Regions from separate parts of the Metabacillus schmidteae genome, predicted to be linked through region 2. Evidence: riboswitches for the same ligand, from Rfam matches in the RefSeq annotation. Region 2 holds a riboswitch; the other holds the start of a gene.
The links. Region 2 has a riboswitch for cyclic di-AMP ahead of HWV59_RS23920 (potassium channel family protein). Riboswitches for the same ligand answer to the same signal wherever they lie in the genome.
Positions count from the first base shown of each region.

Region 1: it holds a riboswitch for cyclic di-AMP, as region 2 does, so the genes downstream of both, HWV59_RS03940 (TrkH family potassium uptake protein) here and HWV59_RS23920 (potassium channel family protein) in region 2, are expected to answer to the same signal.

Region 1 is NZ_CAESCH010000001.1:814,177-820,503, forward strand. It holds gene HWV59_RS03915 (hypothetical protein) at 1-145, shown strand, start outside; gene HWV59_RS03920 (hypothetical protein) at 175-507, shown strand; gene HWV59_RS03925 (hypothetical protein) at 504-950, shown strand; gene HWV59_RS03930 (GreA/GreB family elongation factor) at 1,201-1,668, shown strand; gene HWV59_RS03935 (hypothetical protein) at 1,894-2,211, shown strand; cyclic di-AMP (ydaO/yuaA leader) riboswitch at 2,463-2,613, shown strand; gene HWV59_RS03940 (TrkH family potassium uptake protein) at 2,783-4,144, shown strand; gene ant(6) (aminoglycoside 6-adenylyltransferase) at 4,305-5,180, shown strand; gene HWV59_RS26960 (DUF3231 family protein) at 5,242-5,673, opposite strand; gene HWV59_RS26965 (DUF3231 family protein) at 5,728-6,132, opposite strand; gene HWV59_RS26970 (DUF3231 family protein) at 6,053-6,253, opposite strand.
Region 2 is NZ_CAESCH010000002.1:646,647-652,973, forward strand. It holds gene HWV59_RS23895 (DMT family transporter) at 1-64, opposite strand, end outside; gene HWV59_RS23900 (DMT family transporter) at 66-410, opposite strand; gene HWV59_RS23905 (TetR/AcrR family transcriptional regulator) at 416-994, opposite strand; gene HWV59_RS23910 (D-alanyl-D-alanine carboxypeptidase family protein) at 1,179-2,381, shown strand; gene tatA (twin-arginine translocase TatA/TatE family subunit) at 2,461-2,637, shown strand; cyclic di-AMP (ydaO/yuaA leader) riboswitch at 2,920-3,076, shown strand; gene HWV59_RS23920 (potassium channel family protein) at 3,212-3,868, shown strand; gene HWV59_RS23925 (TrkH family potassium uptake protein) at 3,870-5,189, shown strand; gene HWV59_RS23930 (ZIP family metal transporter) at 5,306-6,031, opposite strand; gene HWV59_RS23935 (ABC transporter substrate-binding protein) at 6,164-6,327, opposite strand, start outside.

The sequences.
Region 1 (6,327 bases), on a different contig from region 2:
AAATAAGGGCATTGAAATAGAGGAGGAATTTAATAAATTAGGAGTTGTGTTAGCAGAAAGAGTAAAACAAGAGATAGGAAATAATTATAAAATTAAATTTTTTCCTTCCACAAGTGCAAGATTGTATACACGAAAATATAAATAGATAAACTCTGATACCGGGGAGAGTTGTATGTGAATAGAGAAATATATTTCAACTCAAAAAATTATACAGGAGATCACCTTCATGTTGGCAATTGGAACGACGAATCTAAGCCTTTAATCGAAGGGATTGCTTGGGTAAGGCAGGATGGTTCAATGGATTTGTTTTTTAATGAGTTTGAAACAGATCATGAAATCCATGAATTATTTCATAATCACGGTTATTATTATGAAACGTTTAAAGGAGGATACATTTGCACAGTCAATACGGATGAAGAAGCGTATGAGACCTTCCAAAAGTGGGTTGAGGGAGTATTGTATTCTTATCGGATGATAGATAAACCTTCGAGTGAGGAAGTAGAATGAAACAATTGAAGGTGAAGAAGTGGCTATTAGAAGTTGATGTTGATAAGACAAAGGAATTTTATCATAAAGACAATGAATTGTGCGGTTGTTTATCCTGCAAAAATTATATGGAGGCATCTAAACACTTATCTTCTCCAGTTTTAGAGGTTTTTTCCATGTTAGGAATTACTTCTTCTAAACCGAGCCATTTATCAGAATATGGTGAAATGGAAGACAGGTTACATTTATATATTGGCAGTTACCATATCGTAGGTAAATTAGTAGAAGGAGAATATTGTACGGATTCGGAATGGGTTGAAACAAATACAGCCAGAATTCAAAATTTCACATTTGGGTTCAATAAGGAGTTAATGTTTGTACCTGACGAGTTACGAGGTCCGATCCTGCAATTAGATTTTGAAGCTCGCATACCGTGGTTATTACATGAAAAGCCAATGGATTAGGAAAGTGTTCTCTTTAAGATAGGTTAGAAGTATATGAGGTTATTTCTGTTTAAATATGGTAAAATTATTTTGAAACCCTAACGACTAATAAAGGGGACTACCCTCTTTATTTGGAAACAGGAAGGCAGAGATTAGAAGGTATTCTCGGTCTTTTTGAAGGGGTTTATTTTTTTATATAGGAGGAGTTTTACAATGAATAATTTATTGAAAACATGCAAGAGGCAAAATCCAAGTTTGGGGGTTATATACTATGAACCATAACAATCCTCAACACAAAGAGAACTTAGTAAAGCAGATGGTTTATATTGATGAAAACATAAAGAAGCTTACAAGACTTTACATCGCTCACACTCCTGTTCAGGAGCAATTAAAAGACTTTTTTAATCTATATCTGCTGGAATTGGAAGAGTTGCTAAATACTGATCCGAAAAACAGCGTAATACCCTTCCTGCCGAAGGTATATATCGGCACAAGGGTTACCGTATTGTTCGATGAGGAAAACGATACAGAGGATTTTGTGATCTGCTTCCCTGAGCAGTCAGATCCTGATTCTGGTTGTATTTCGTTTTTATCTCCGGTAGGGAGGCAGCTCTTACTCAAGGAAATTGGCGAAAAAATCATGCTCAAAGTACCAACAGGTGAACTTCCGGTAAGAATCAAAGAACTATCATATGTTGGACATCTTTTAAGTGGACAAAAAAATTCAAAAGAGGCCTGACTATAGTATGTAGTTATTAGTACTTTTAAAAAACAAAAGTGGTATATCATTAGTCCTGTTTTTCCCATTGTGTGTCCATAACTGGGTGACATTTATAGGAAAAGCGGGACTTTTTTAAACTACAGGAAAAGCTTGATATTATAAAAGCTCAAAATTATGTGGTAGCGTGTGTTACGTTAATACTACAGGGGAAATTTCCTACTAGGAATAAAGGAGAATTTTATGATGAACTTTATTCGAAAACCTTATAAAGTGGCATTGTTTTCTTTAATCGCAACGGTTGGTGTAACTGTTTTGCTTCTGTTTGTTTTAAGCTTATCCGGAGTAGATACTAAGATTATCCATATTATAGGAAAAGTAACGATTGCTATTTCTTTACCCTTTTTAATTTTAAATCCTTTACTAGGCTTTATTTATTCATTTTTCATCAAAGGAAAAATCAAAATTCTGTATATCCTTCTCCGTTTTGCTTGTGTATGTTCAATATCAGTTTTTGCGTTTATAACTTTTATGTTTCGGTATTTTGTTCCTTTTGCTCCTTAGAACTCGATGGATAATGAAGAGAGGAGGAGTTTTATGTGAATATCAATGCAGATTCTCTTTTACCTTTTATTTTGATGTGGGGAATACCAGCTTTTATGGTTGTTAGAGCATTTCAGAAGCTGAGTAAGGATGGGCGGAACAAGAAACCTTTTGCTACTAATGCTTGCTAGTTTGAATGTTAAGAGGGTTTAACTAACAAGAAGCATCTGATAAAATAAATAAACTACAATAATATATCAAGAAATTCACATACCTTTAATTCGCTGAATCTATTGTGAGCGGGGGAAACATATTTGATAGGTGGCAAATAGGCCTATCTTGGGGTGAGTCTTACATAGTAAGAAGGGATACTCTCAATTCCTAATCCGACAGCTAACCTCGTAAGCGTTATTTTATTTTTCGAGAGAAGGTCAAAGGTTTCGCCCAAAGACCATTCTGTTTGTTATGGTCTTTTTTTGTCTTTATGTAAATAAAGAGGCGATTTGACAAGGGAGTACAGATATAAGGTATGCAATGTTTTGAGGGAAAAGAATTGTAGGAATTTTAGGCATATAGAAGGGATAAGTTAGAAATGCTTAGTAAATCTAAGATAAAATTAAAAATTGAAAATTTGTCACCATCTCAATTGATCGTTTGCTTTTATTTGATTGCAGTGGTGATATCAGTAGCCTTACTGAGTTTACCAATCGCCTTAAAACCAGGAGTAGAATGGTCCTTTATTGATGTTGTTTTTACTGCAGTTAGTGCCATTAGTGTTACAGGCTTAGCGGTTGTATCAACGCCAGATACGTTCAGCATACCCGGCATTATTATTCTTATGTTTATCTTGCAATTTGGTGGAATTGGAATCATGACATTAGGTACCTTTTTTTGGTTACTGTTCGGGAAAAAAATTGGTTTAAAAGAGAGGCAGCTCATAAAAACTGATCAAAATCAATCAAATCTTGCAGGTTTAGTACTATTGATGAAAAATATATTAGTCATTATTATTGTCATCGAGATCATTGGAGGAGCAATATTAGGTACTTATTTTTTGAACTATTATTCTACATGGCAAGAGGCTTATTTACAGGGGTTTTTTGCGTCAGTTAGTGCAACTACTAATGCAGGATTTGATATTACAGGACAATCACTCATTCCCTATGCAAACGACTATTTCGTTCAAATGATAAATATTATTCTATTAACACTAGGGGCGATTGGTTTTCCGGTTCTTATTGAAGTGAAGGAGTTAATTAAAAAGAAAAAGCCTTACAGAACTTCCAATTTTTCATTATATACAAGATTAACAACGAGTACTTTTTTCTTATTAATGCTTTTTGGAACAATAGCTATTTTAGTATTTGATGCACATCACTTTTTCAAAGACAAAACCTGGCATGAATCATTCTTCTATGCTTTTTTTCAGTCTGCCACGACAAGAAATGGCGGCTTGGCTACAATGGATGTAAGTCAATTTTCTGAACCGACACTTCTGATCCTTTCTTTGTTAATGTTTGTTGGGGCTTCGCCTAGTTCAGTCGGTGGTGGAGTTCGAACCACTACTTTTGCAATCAATTTATTATATATTTTCAATTTAGCTAGGGGAAATAAAGCGGTAAAGGTATTTAAACGGGAGATCCATCAAGATGACATTCTTAAATCGATGGCCATAATGAATACAGCCATATCTATATGTTTTATTTCAGTCATCCTCTTGAAGGTTACTGAACCTTTTACAACGATGGAGCTTATATTTGAAGTAACTTCTGCGTTCGGAACTACAGGATTATCGATGGGGATAACACCTGAGTTAAGTGCAATTGGAAAAATTATCATAATTTTATTAATGTTTATAGGCCGTATTGGTATTCTATCTTTTATTTTCATCATTTCAAAAAATGGACATGAGCCAAATTATCACTATCCTAAAGAAAGAGTGATCATTGGATAATCTCTTTGGTAGACCGTTAAGCTTCGCTTGTAAAGAGTAATGAGTTGCCATATCTTAAGAGTCTTTTTCTAAAGTTGTTCTTTTTTACTAGATTGCTTGAATACTATGTAGAATAATAGGAGTGCTAATAGTACCTTGACGGACAAGTGGGGGATGAACAATGAGAAGTGAATCCGAAATGATGAAGATGTTAATTGAATTTGCAAGAAATGATGAGAGAATTCGATTGGTCACTCTAGAAGGGTCACGGACCAATAAAAACATTCCCCGTGATTCATTTCAGGATTATGATATATCCTATTTTGTAACAGATATGAACTCGTTTAAAAAAGATGATGGATGGCTTGATCTATTTGGAAAACAGATCATGATGCAAAAGCCGGAAGATATGGAGCTTTTTCCTCCAGAACTGGGGAATTGGTTTTCCTATCTAATCCTTTTTGAAGATGGGAATAAAGTGGACTTAACGCTTATTCCGTTAAAAGAAGTGGAAGATTATTTATCAGGTAGCGATGGTCTGGTAGAAGTTCTTCTTGATAAAGACTCCATGATTAAAAATGATGTGATTCCTAGTGACCGCAACTATTGGATAAAAGAGCCAACGGCTAGGGAATTTGATGATTGCTGTAATGAATTTTGGATGGTCTCAACATATGTTGTAAAAGGATTAGCCAGAGGAGAAATTCTATTTGCCATTGATCATTTACATGAAATTGCAAGACCAAATTTATTGAGGATGATGTCATGGAAAATCGGGATTGAACAAGGATTCAACTTTAGCTTGGGGAAAAACTATAAATTTATTGATCATTATCTTCCCCAAGATGATTGGAAAGCATTGCTTTCAACTTATCGTCAGGATAACATCGAAAACATGTGGAAGGCATTATTCACCAGCTATGATTTGTTTAGAAAATACTCCAAAGATGTTGCTGAAACTCTCAAGTTTACCTATCCGGATTATGACGACGCCATTACAAAATATACACTGGGACATAGGGACAGGAACCTTGGTCCAATAGATCTCGGGTCATGATGTTAAGGTAATGAGTTTTGGCTAGACAGTGTATATAAAGGGTGGGACAAGAAACCTGTCCCTACTTACTAGCTAATTTTTCCCGGTCTTCAGCTAATGGCGGCTCTTCCAGCCAACCGTGTTTTATTAGTAGTTCTGCTCCATCTTCTGCGTATAACCCTACTTCTGCCATAAGGCGTGCGTATTCCAAAGTTAAGTCTCTTCTTTGTGAGACAGATATAGCAGCTCCGTAATAACCGATTGCGGCTGATATTAGAATGACGATATGATTGAGCATTAATTTATCGGAGAAGGGGGAAACGGTTGATTTTGTTACTTCTGATACCCATGAAGCAGGTGAGGCCAAACCAGCATTCGTTAAAATTTGACTGAGAATATTAAATTGTTTTTCACAAAGTTTTTTTCCTCTTTTAAAATATTTCTTTACATCTTCATTTTGACAAACTTGTCCAAATCCAACCTCTAACACGACCTTCACGATAATCTTCACCATATTGAAACTAATTCCACTAATTTCAACTGTGCTTAAAGGTCTTTTTTTCCCAAATCATCCTGTTAAATAGCTTTGGTTATTAACAACATCTACTTCAGTAGGAGTATTGATTCTCGGCGGTTTACTGTATAGCCCTTTATTCAACATCACATTTGCAGTTCGTTCATATAATTCCATTGCTTCCTTATTACATTGAATAAAGTATTTGATTTGGTCTGTACGGGAAGAAGTGGACACTGCCCCAGCGTACCCTGTTAAACCAAGTAATGTCATAACATGCAAATAACTCAACATAAATGTATCTGTAAATAAGGAAGGGGCGTTCATATTTACATCTTCTTGTACTGAATATCCTTTTGGAATAGGGGGATTTTCTTTCTTAAACGTTTCTGTAAGTGTGATTATATGCGATTCGGCAAGGGCTGAGGGCAAATTCAAAAACTCCTTTGACATCTTCATCTTTTGCTTTTTCAATTGAATGAGTAAGAGAACATATTGATAAAGAATCATTTATATATTGAGTCCATAGATTTGCAATTTCTGATGAAGTCATTTCAACATTATGGTTAAAAGTGTCCATAAAAATAACCTCCATTGATCATCTAATCTTATGTATACGTTCTAATTATTTCTATAGTATTGTTCAATGTCGCA
Region 2 (6,327 bases):
GGGCAATTGCAGCAACACCTGCTACTTCACAGAGTCCTGCTAAAATCAGCATAAACCAATCCATCTTAATTCTCTCCTTTCACAGGCTGGCCATTTTCAGTCGTGACCATTTTTAGACCAACAACACCTGCAATAAGAATCGCACACAATAAAAGTTTCAACCAGTTTACCTCATTCGAAAAAAGGACGAGTTCAACAATGACCGTGCCTGCAGCTCCCAAACCAGTAAATACTGCATATACAGTACTGATTGGAAGTTTCTTTGTTGCAGTAATTAATAAATAAAAACTCACAATAATACATATCACCGTACCAGCCCATTCCAATCCAGTTGATGCATGCTTCAACCCTGTTACCCAACTAACCTCGAAAAATGTCGATATATAAACAAGAAACCAATACTTATTCATTTCGTTTATTCCTCCTTAAAAGCTGAAATGCCTCTCCAAAAAATGTTCCATGAGGCATGAAGTCTCCGTTGAAATCGATCTGTTCCACTATAAAGAAGTTCAATCTGCAATGAATCAATAAGACCAATAAAGGAAATCACTACCTCTTCGAGCGGTACAGTAAAAAATGTTTGTTGCTTCTCTAAATACTGTAGAAAGAGTTGTTCGATATCATCTAAATAGTTGTATACCTTCTGCATCATCAGCTCATGCAAGTGCGAAGGAGGAAGAAACCCATTACGCAATAAAAACTTTGAGGAAGCATGTGTTTCACATCGCTCACTATATTCCGCTAAAAACTGATAGAGCCTATCGTGTATAGGTAATGTGGTTTGAGAGGAAACATAATCTTGTATATAGCGCCTTTCATCCATGATTACATCTTCTAATATACTTAAATACAGTTCATCTTTACCTTTAAAATGGGCATAGATGGATTGCTTTTTTATCCCCACATCATTGGCAATTGTAGCAAGAGATGTGCCATCATAACCATTTTGTGCAAATTGAATCAATGCAGCATGTTTAATGTTTGAAGCAGACATATTATCAACCTTCCTTACGTTCGTCAGTTTATAGTATAATTGCCTTCATTTATAGTGTCAATCCAGAGTTTTCTTGTAGTAAAAAAGTAGGGATAGTTTCAAAATACTGACATTGCTTTTTTCAGTAACCGCTTGTTATCCTATTCAAGAAAGAATAAGAACTATAAAGTATAGGAGCAGCATCATGAAAAAATTCTACCTTAAGTATGTTCTGATAGCTTTCGTCATATGCTCATTTATATTGCCGAAAACCATTAAAGCTGAGACAGAGACAACTGCTAACCTCGAGAAAGAACATCTACACCTTTATAGTGAGGCAGTTATATTGGTTGATGCAGAGTCAGGTCAAATACTATATGAAAAAAATAGTAAAGAAAAACTCCCGCCTGCAAGCATAACGAAAATTGCAACAGCTATTTATGCGATAGAAAAAGGGAATATAAATGATCTTGTGACTGTTAGTGAGAATGCAAGAAATGTGGATGGAACTCGAGTTTACTTAGAAGCAGGTGAAAAGGTTCCATTAAAAAAGTTAATTCAAGGCTTGATCATTAATTCCGGAAATGATGCAGGAGTTGCGATTGCTGAACACCTTAGTGGTTCTGTTGAACAATTTGCGGAAGATTTTAATGAATTTTTACAACAAGAAGTGGGGGTGCAAAATACTCATTTCTCAAATCCGCATGGGCTCTATGAAACAGAGCATTTGACTACAGCAGAGGACATGGCCAAAATCACGCAATATGCGATACAAAATCAAACGTTTAGAGACATTTTTCAAACGAGTGAATTAAAATGGGACGGTGAGACCTGGGATACAACTCTTATCAATCATCATGAAATGGTACGCGACAAGGAGTATGAAGGTATCACAGGTGGAAAAAACGGGTTTGTCCAGGAAGCGGGATTTACACTTGTCACAACGGCTGAACGAGAGAATATAAGTTTGATTGCTGTTACGTTAAACTCGATGTACAGTGAACAGTCCTATGAAGACACCACAGCCTTATTCAATTACGGCTTCGAACACTTTGAAACAGATCAGGTCCTAAGAAATGAAAAATATACTGATGGATTCGAACATTCGTACTTAGTAACAGAAGATACCTCATTTACGAAACGACAAGGAGAAACGATTGAAAAAGATGTAAGTCCATCAGGTGATCTTATTGTTAAGGGTGAGGATCAAAGGATTATAACGGAAGTAGAGCTTGATCAAGTTGAGAATAAAGAGAAAAATGAACAGATGAAAAGTGAGATTGTTACAAATGAAGATGTGGTGAACCAAAAGAGAGAGGAATATCATTTGTCTATCATCGTTCCAATAGCCGTGGTCACCGGACTTTTTGTTTCACTTTTATTTTATTTTCAAATTAGAAAAGTCTAATAACTAACTTTGATTCTTATCTAGATTGATTTATAATGGTAGTTAAAGTCTATCATTCTTATGAAAGAAGTGTGAACACATGAATTTGGGATTCGGAGAAATCTTACTTATTTTGTTTGTTGCGCTGTTATTATTTGGACCAAAAAAATTACCGGAACTGGGAAAAGCAGCAGGTAAAACGCTTAGAGAATTTAAAAATGCTACAAAGGGTCTTATGGATGATGAAGAGCCTGTGAATAAAAAAAATAATCCATAAACGATATATATAAGACACAGCGATATTGCTTGTGTCTTTTTTTATGGAGATAGGATAACAAGGAACCTAGAAAAAGTTCAAAATAAAAAGATTAACTAAGGAAATGATAGTTGAGAGCGATTAAATTAACGAATTTGACCATATATTATCAAAAAATGAATTTTTTCATCCTTTACGATTGAGTGTTGGGGGGAGTAAGATTACATTCGTAAATAATATGAATTAATTAGTTAGTTGACTATTTATTATGATTAATTTGTTTTTAAATAAAAAAGAATAGATGATCAAAGATCGCTTAATCCTATTATTAGGAGCGGGGGACCCATGAAAGTGTCTTAACAGACTTGGGGTGAATCAAACGTCTTTAAAGGTGTTTGTAGGGCTATTCTCTTTTGCCCGAATCCGACAGCTAACTCCGCAAGCGTTAAAGGGATGACCATGTGCTTCTTTTTAAAAGACACAGGGACTCACTACCCTTGTGTCTTTTTTTGTTGTTCAAAAAATGTATGAATGTGTACCTATAAAAGGAAATAAAAGTAACTAACAACATTAAGTATTGAAAGAAGGAATTTTTGTGAAGAAGCAATTTGCTGTATTTGGCTTAGGTCGTTTTGGCGGGAGTCTTGTTAAGGAATTCCATGAGCTTGGAATTGAAGTTCTGGCGATCGATAAAAGTGAGGAAAAAATCCAGCAATATGCTGCATATGCTACACATGCAGTAAGGGCAAATGCAATAGATGAAACAATCTTAAAGCAGCTGGGGGTTCGAAATGTCGATCATGCATTCGTTTCGTTTGGTGACGATATTGAAGCGAGCATCTTAACATCTCTCATTCTAAAAGAATTAGGCATTCCACAAGTATGGGCGAAAGCACAAAATGACTACCATCAAAAAGTGTTAGATAAAATTGGTGTGAACCGTGTTATTCACCCTGAGCGAGATATGGCAAAGCGCATCGCCCATCATATAATATCCGAAAAAATGATTGATTATATTGAGCTATCCAGAGAGTACAGTCTTGTGGAAGTTGTTGCAACAAAGAAGCTATGTAACAAGACAATTTGTGATTTAGATATACCTTCTAAATACGGCTGCAATATTGTCGGCATTCAAAGAGGTGAAGAGATTTGTGTATCACCATCGGAAAATGAACGAATTTCTATTGGAGATGTATTACTAATTATTGGTAAAAATAAAGATATTATAGATTTTGAAGAATTCGGTATGTAAAATGAAAAAATTCATTAAGTTGAATCCGTCGCAATTATTGGTTATTGTGTTCGTTGTGTCGATAACAGTTGGAACATGTATTTTAAAGCTACCTTTTTCTACTTATGAAGGAATTAAATGGATAGATGCTATCTTTATTAGCACCTCAGCGATGACGGTAACAGGACTTGCCACAGTTGATCCTGCTACTACCTTTACAACCTTTGGACAATTTATTATTGCAGTACTTATTCAAATTGGCGGTCTTGGGATCATGTCATTTGCGGTTTTAATTTATATTATGATAGGCAAGAAGATTGGACTTAAAGAAAGATTGCTTATGCAACATGCTTTAAATCAAACATCGGTTGGTGGAATTATTAAGCTTGTGAAATACCTATTTGTTTTTTCCATTACGATCGAGCTGATTGCGATGATTTTCCTTGCAATTCGATGGATACCACAATTCGGATGGGCTCAAGGATTGTTTTTTAGCTTTTTTCATTCGATCTCCGCATTTAATAATGCAGGGTTTGCACTTTGGTCAGATAATCTTATCCAATATGTAGGCGATCCTCTGGTGAATATTGTGATTTCTATTTTGTTTATCATTGGTGGAATTGGATTTACCGTTTTAGTTGATGTGTGGAAAAAGAGAAAGTTTAAAAAACTATCTCTTCATACAAAGTTAATGATTATTGGTACTTTTATTATAAATACTGTGGCTATGCTATTTATCTTTTGTTTGGAATATAGTAACCCAAATACAATTGGTGATCTTACATTAGGGGATAAGCTCTGGGCCTCTTATTTCCAAGCTGTTTCACCAAGAACAGCCGGATTTAATACGATTGATATTGGAAGTATGGATGAAACTACATTGTTTTTTATGATTATCCTTATGTTTATCGGAGCAGGAAGTGGATCTACCGGCGGGGGGATTAAATTAACAACTGCCTTAATTATTGGACTCGCAACAATCAGCTTTTTAAGAGGGAAAACTAATATTGTTATATTAAGAAGAACAATTAACTCAGTTTTTCTTCTTAAAGCACTCGCGATCTCAATGATCAGTATTGTATTTGTCATTATTGGTATCTTTCTTTTAAATATAACAGAAAAAGATGCTTCATTTATTGATATTATGTTTGAAGTGGTATCTGCTTTTGGTACTGTTGGTCTGTCTGCAGGACTAACTGGAACACTAACATCTGTTGGAAAACAGCTTATTATTTTTATTATGATCTTAGGAAAACTTGGTCCATTGACCTTGATGTTTTCTTTAGCAACACCTTCAAAAGAGAAAATTCGCTATCCGGAAGAAGATATTTTAACTGGATAAATCTAATAGGGCTTCCTTCAAATAGGGAGCCCTTTTTTATAGGATAAAAAGTATTAAATTTTGTACTTAGTGTTGGTGTCTAGCTCGAGCCGATAGGCGGGCGCCTTACGCTTTTCTTAGATATTAGCTAAGAACAAAGAAGCCAAAAGTCCTAAAGAAGCAATAAATCCTACTACTGCACCGCCTTCTTCAAATGCTTCCGGCATCATGGTCGAGGATACCATAGCAAAAATTCCGCCAGCTGCAAAAGCAGAAATGATTGAAACGATATGTACAGGTGCATTCTGAAGTACAACATAACCTAATAACGAGCTAATTGATGAAAGTGCTACAACAATTAGCCACATCAGCAATATTTTCTTTCGTTTATACCCGTCTTGTTTTAATCCAACAGTACTGGAAAGACCCTCAGGAAAATTACTAATTAAAACAGCAATAACCATTAAGTAGCTAACCGTTCCTTGTTCTAGTAAACTCACTCCAATAATGATCGACTCAGGAACAGCGTCAATGATTGTTCCAATAAAGATTGATAAACCGGAATGATTTTCAGAGCTTTTTTTTGAGCGCTTTCGCTCACTTCCACCTTTTTTTGAAATAATGGCTTCAGAAAAGGTGAAAACTAAAGCTCCTGAAAGAAATCCAAGGGATGTTGCCCATAAACCGCCTTCATTAACTGCTTCTGCAAGTAATTCAAATGCGGCAGCTCCTATTAAAACACCGGTTCCAAATGACATGATTAGTCCTGTTATCTTCTTAGGAAGATTTGTGAAAATCCCTACCAACGCTCCTAAGAGGATAGGTGATCCGGCAAAAGCTCCCCAAAACGCTGCCTGAAGCAAGATAGCTCATCTCCTGTAAATAGTTATATTGCTATTTTTCCCTTAATTAGTGAGATAAAACGGAAAAGTTGATAGGTAAAAAGTTGGAGTGGAAAAATAATAAGGCGGCCAACAGTGTTGGCCGCCAGTATCTTATTCAGAACCTAATTTGTTTTCGATATCATCTAATAGTAAGTTAGCTGCAATTACGCCACCGGCGGTATTCCAGATCGCATCATCAACTTTATATGCTTTATTAGCTTTTACTACCTCCAGGTTTTTCCAGAGAGGATCGTTTGTCCAATCTTCTTCAGTTT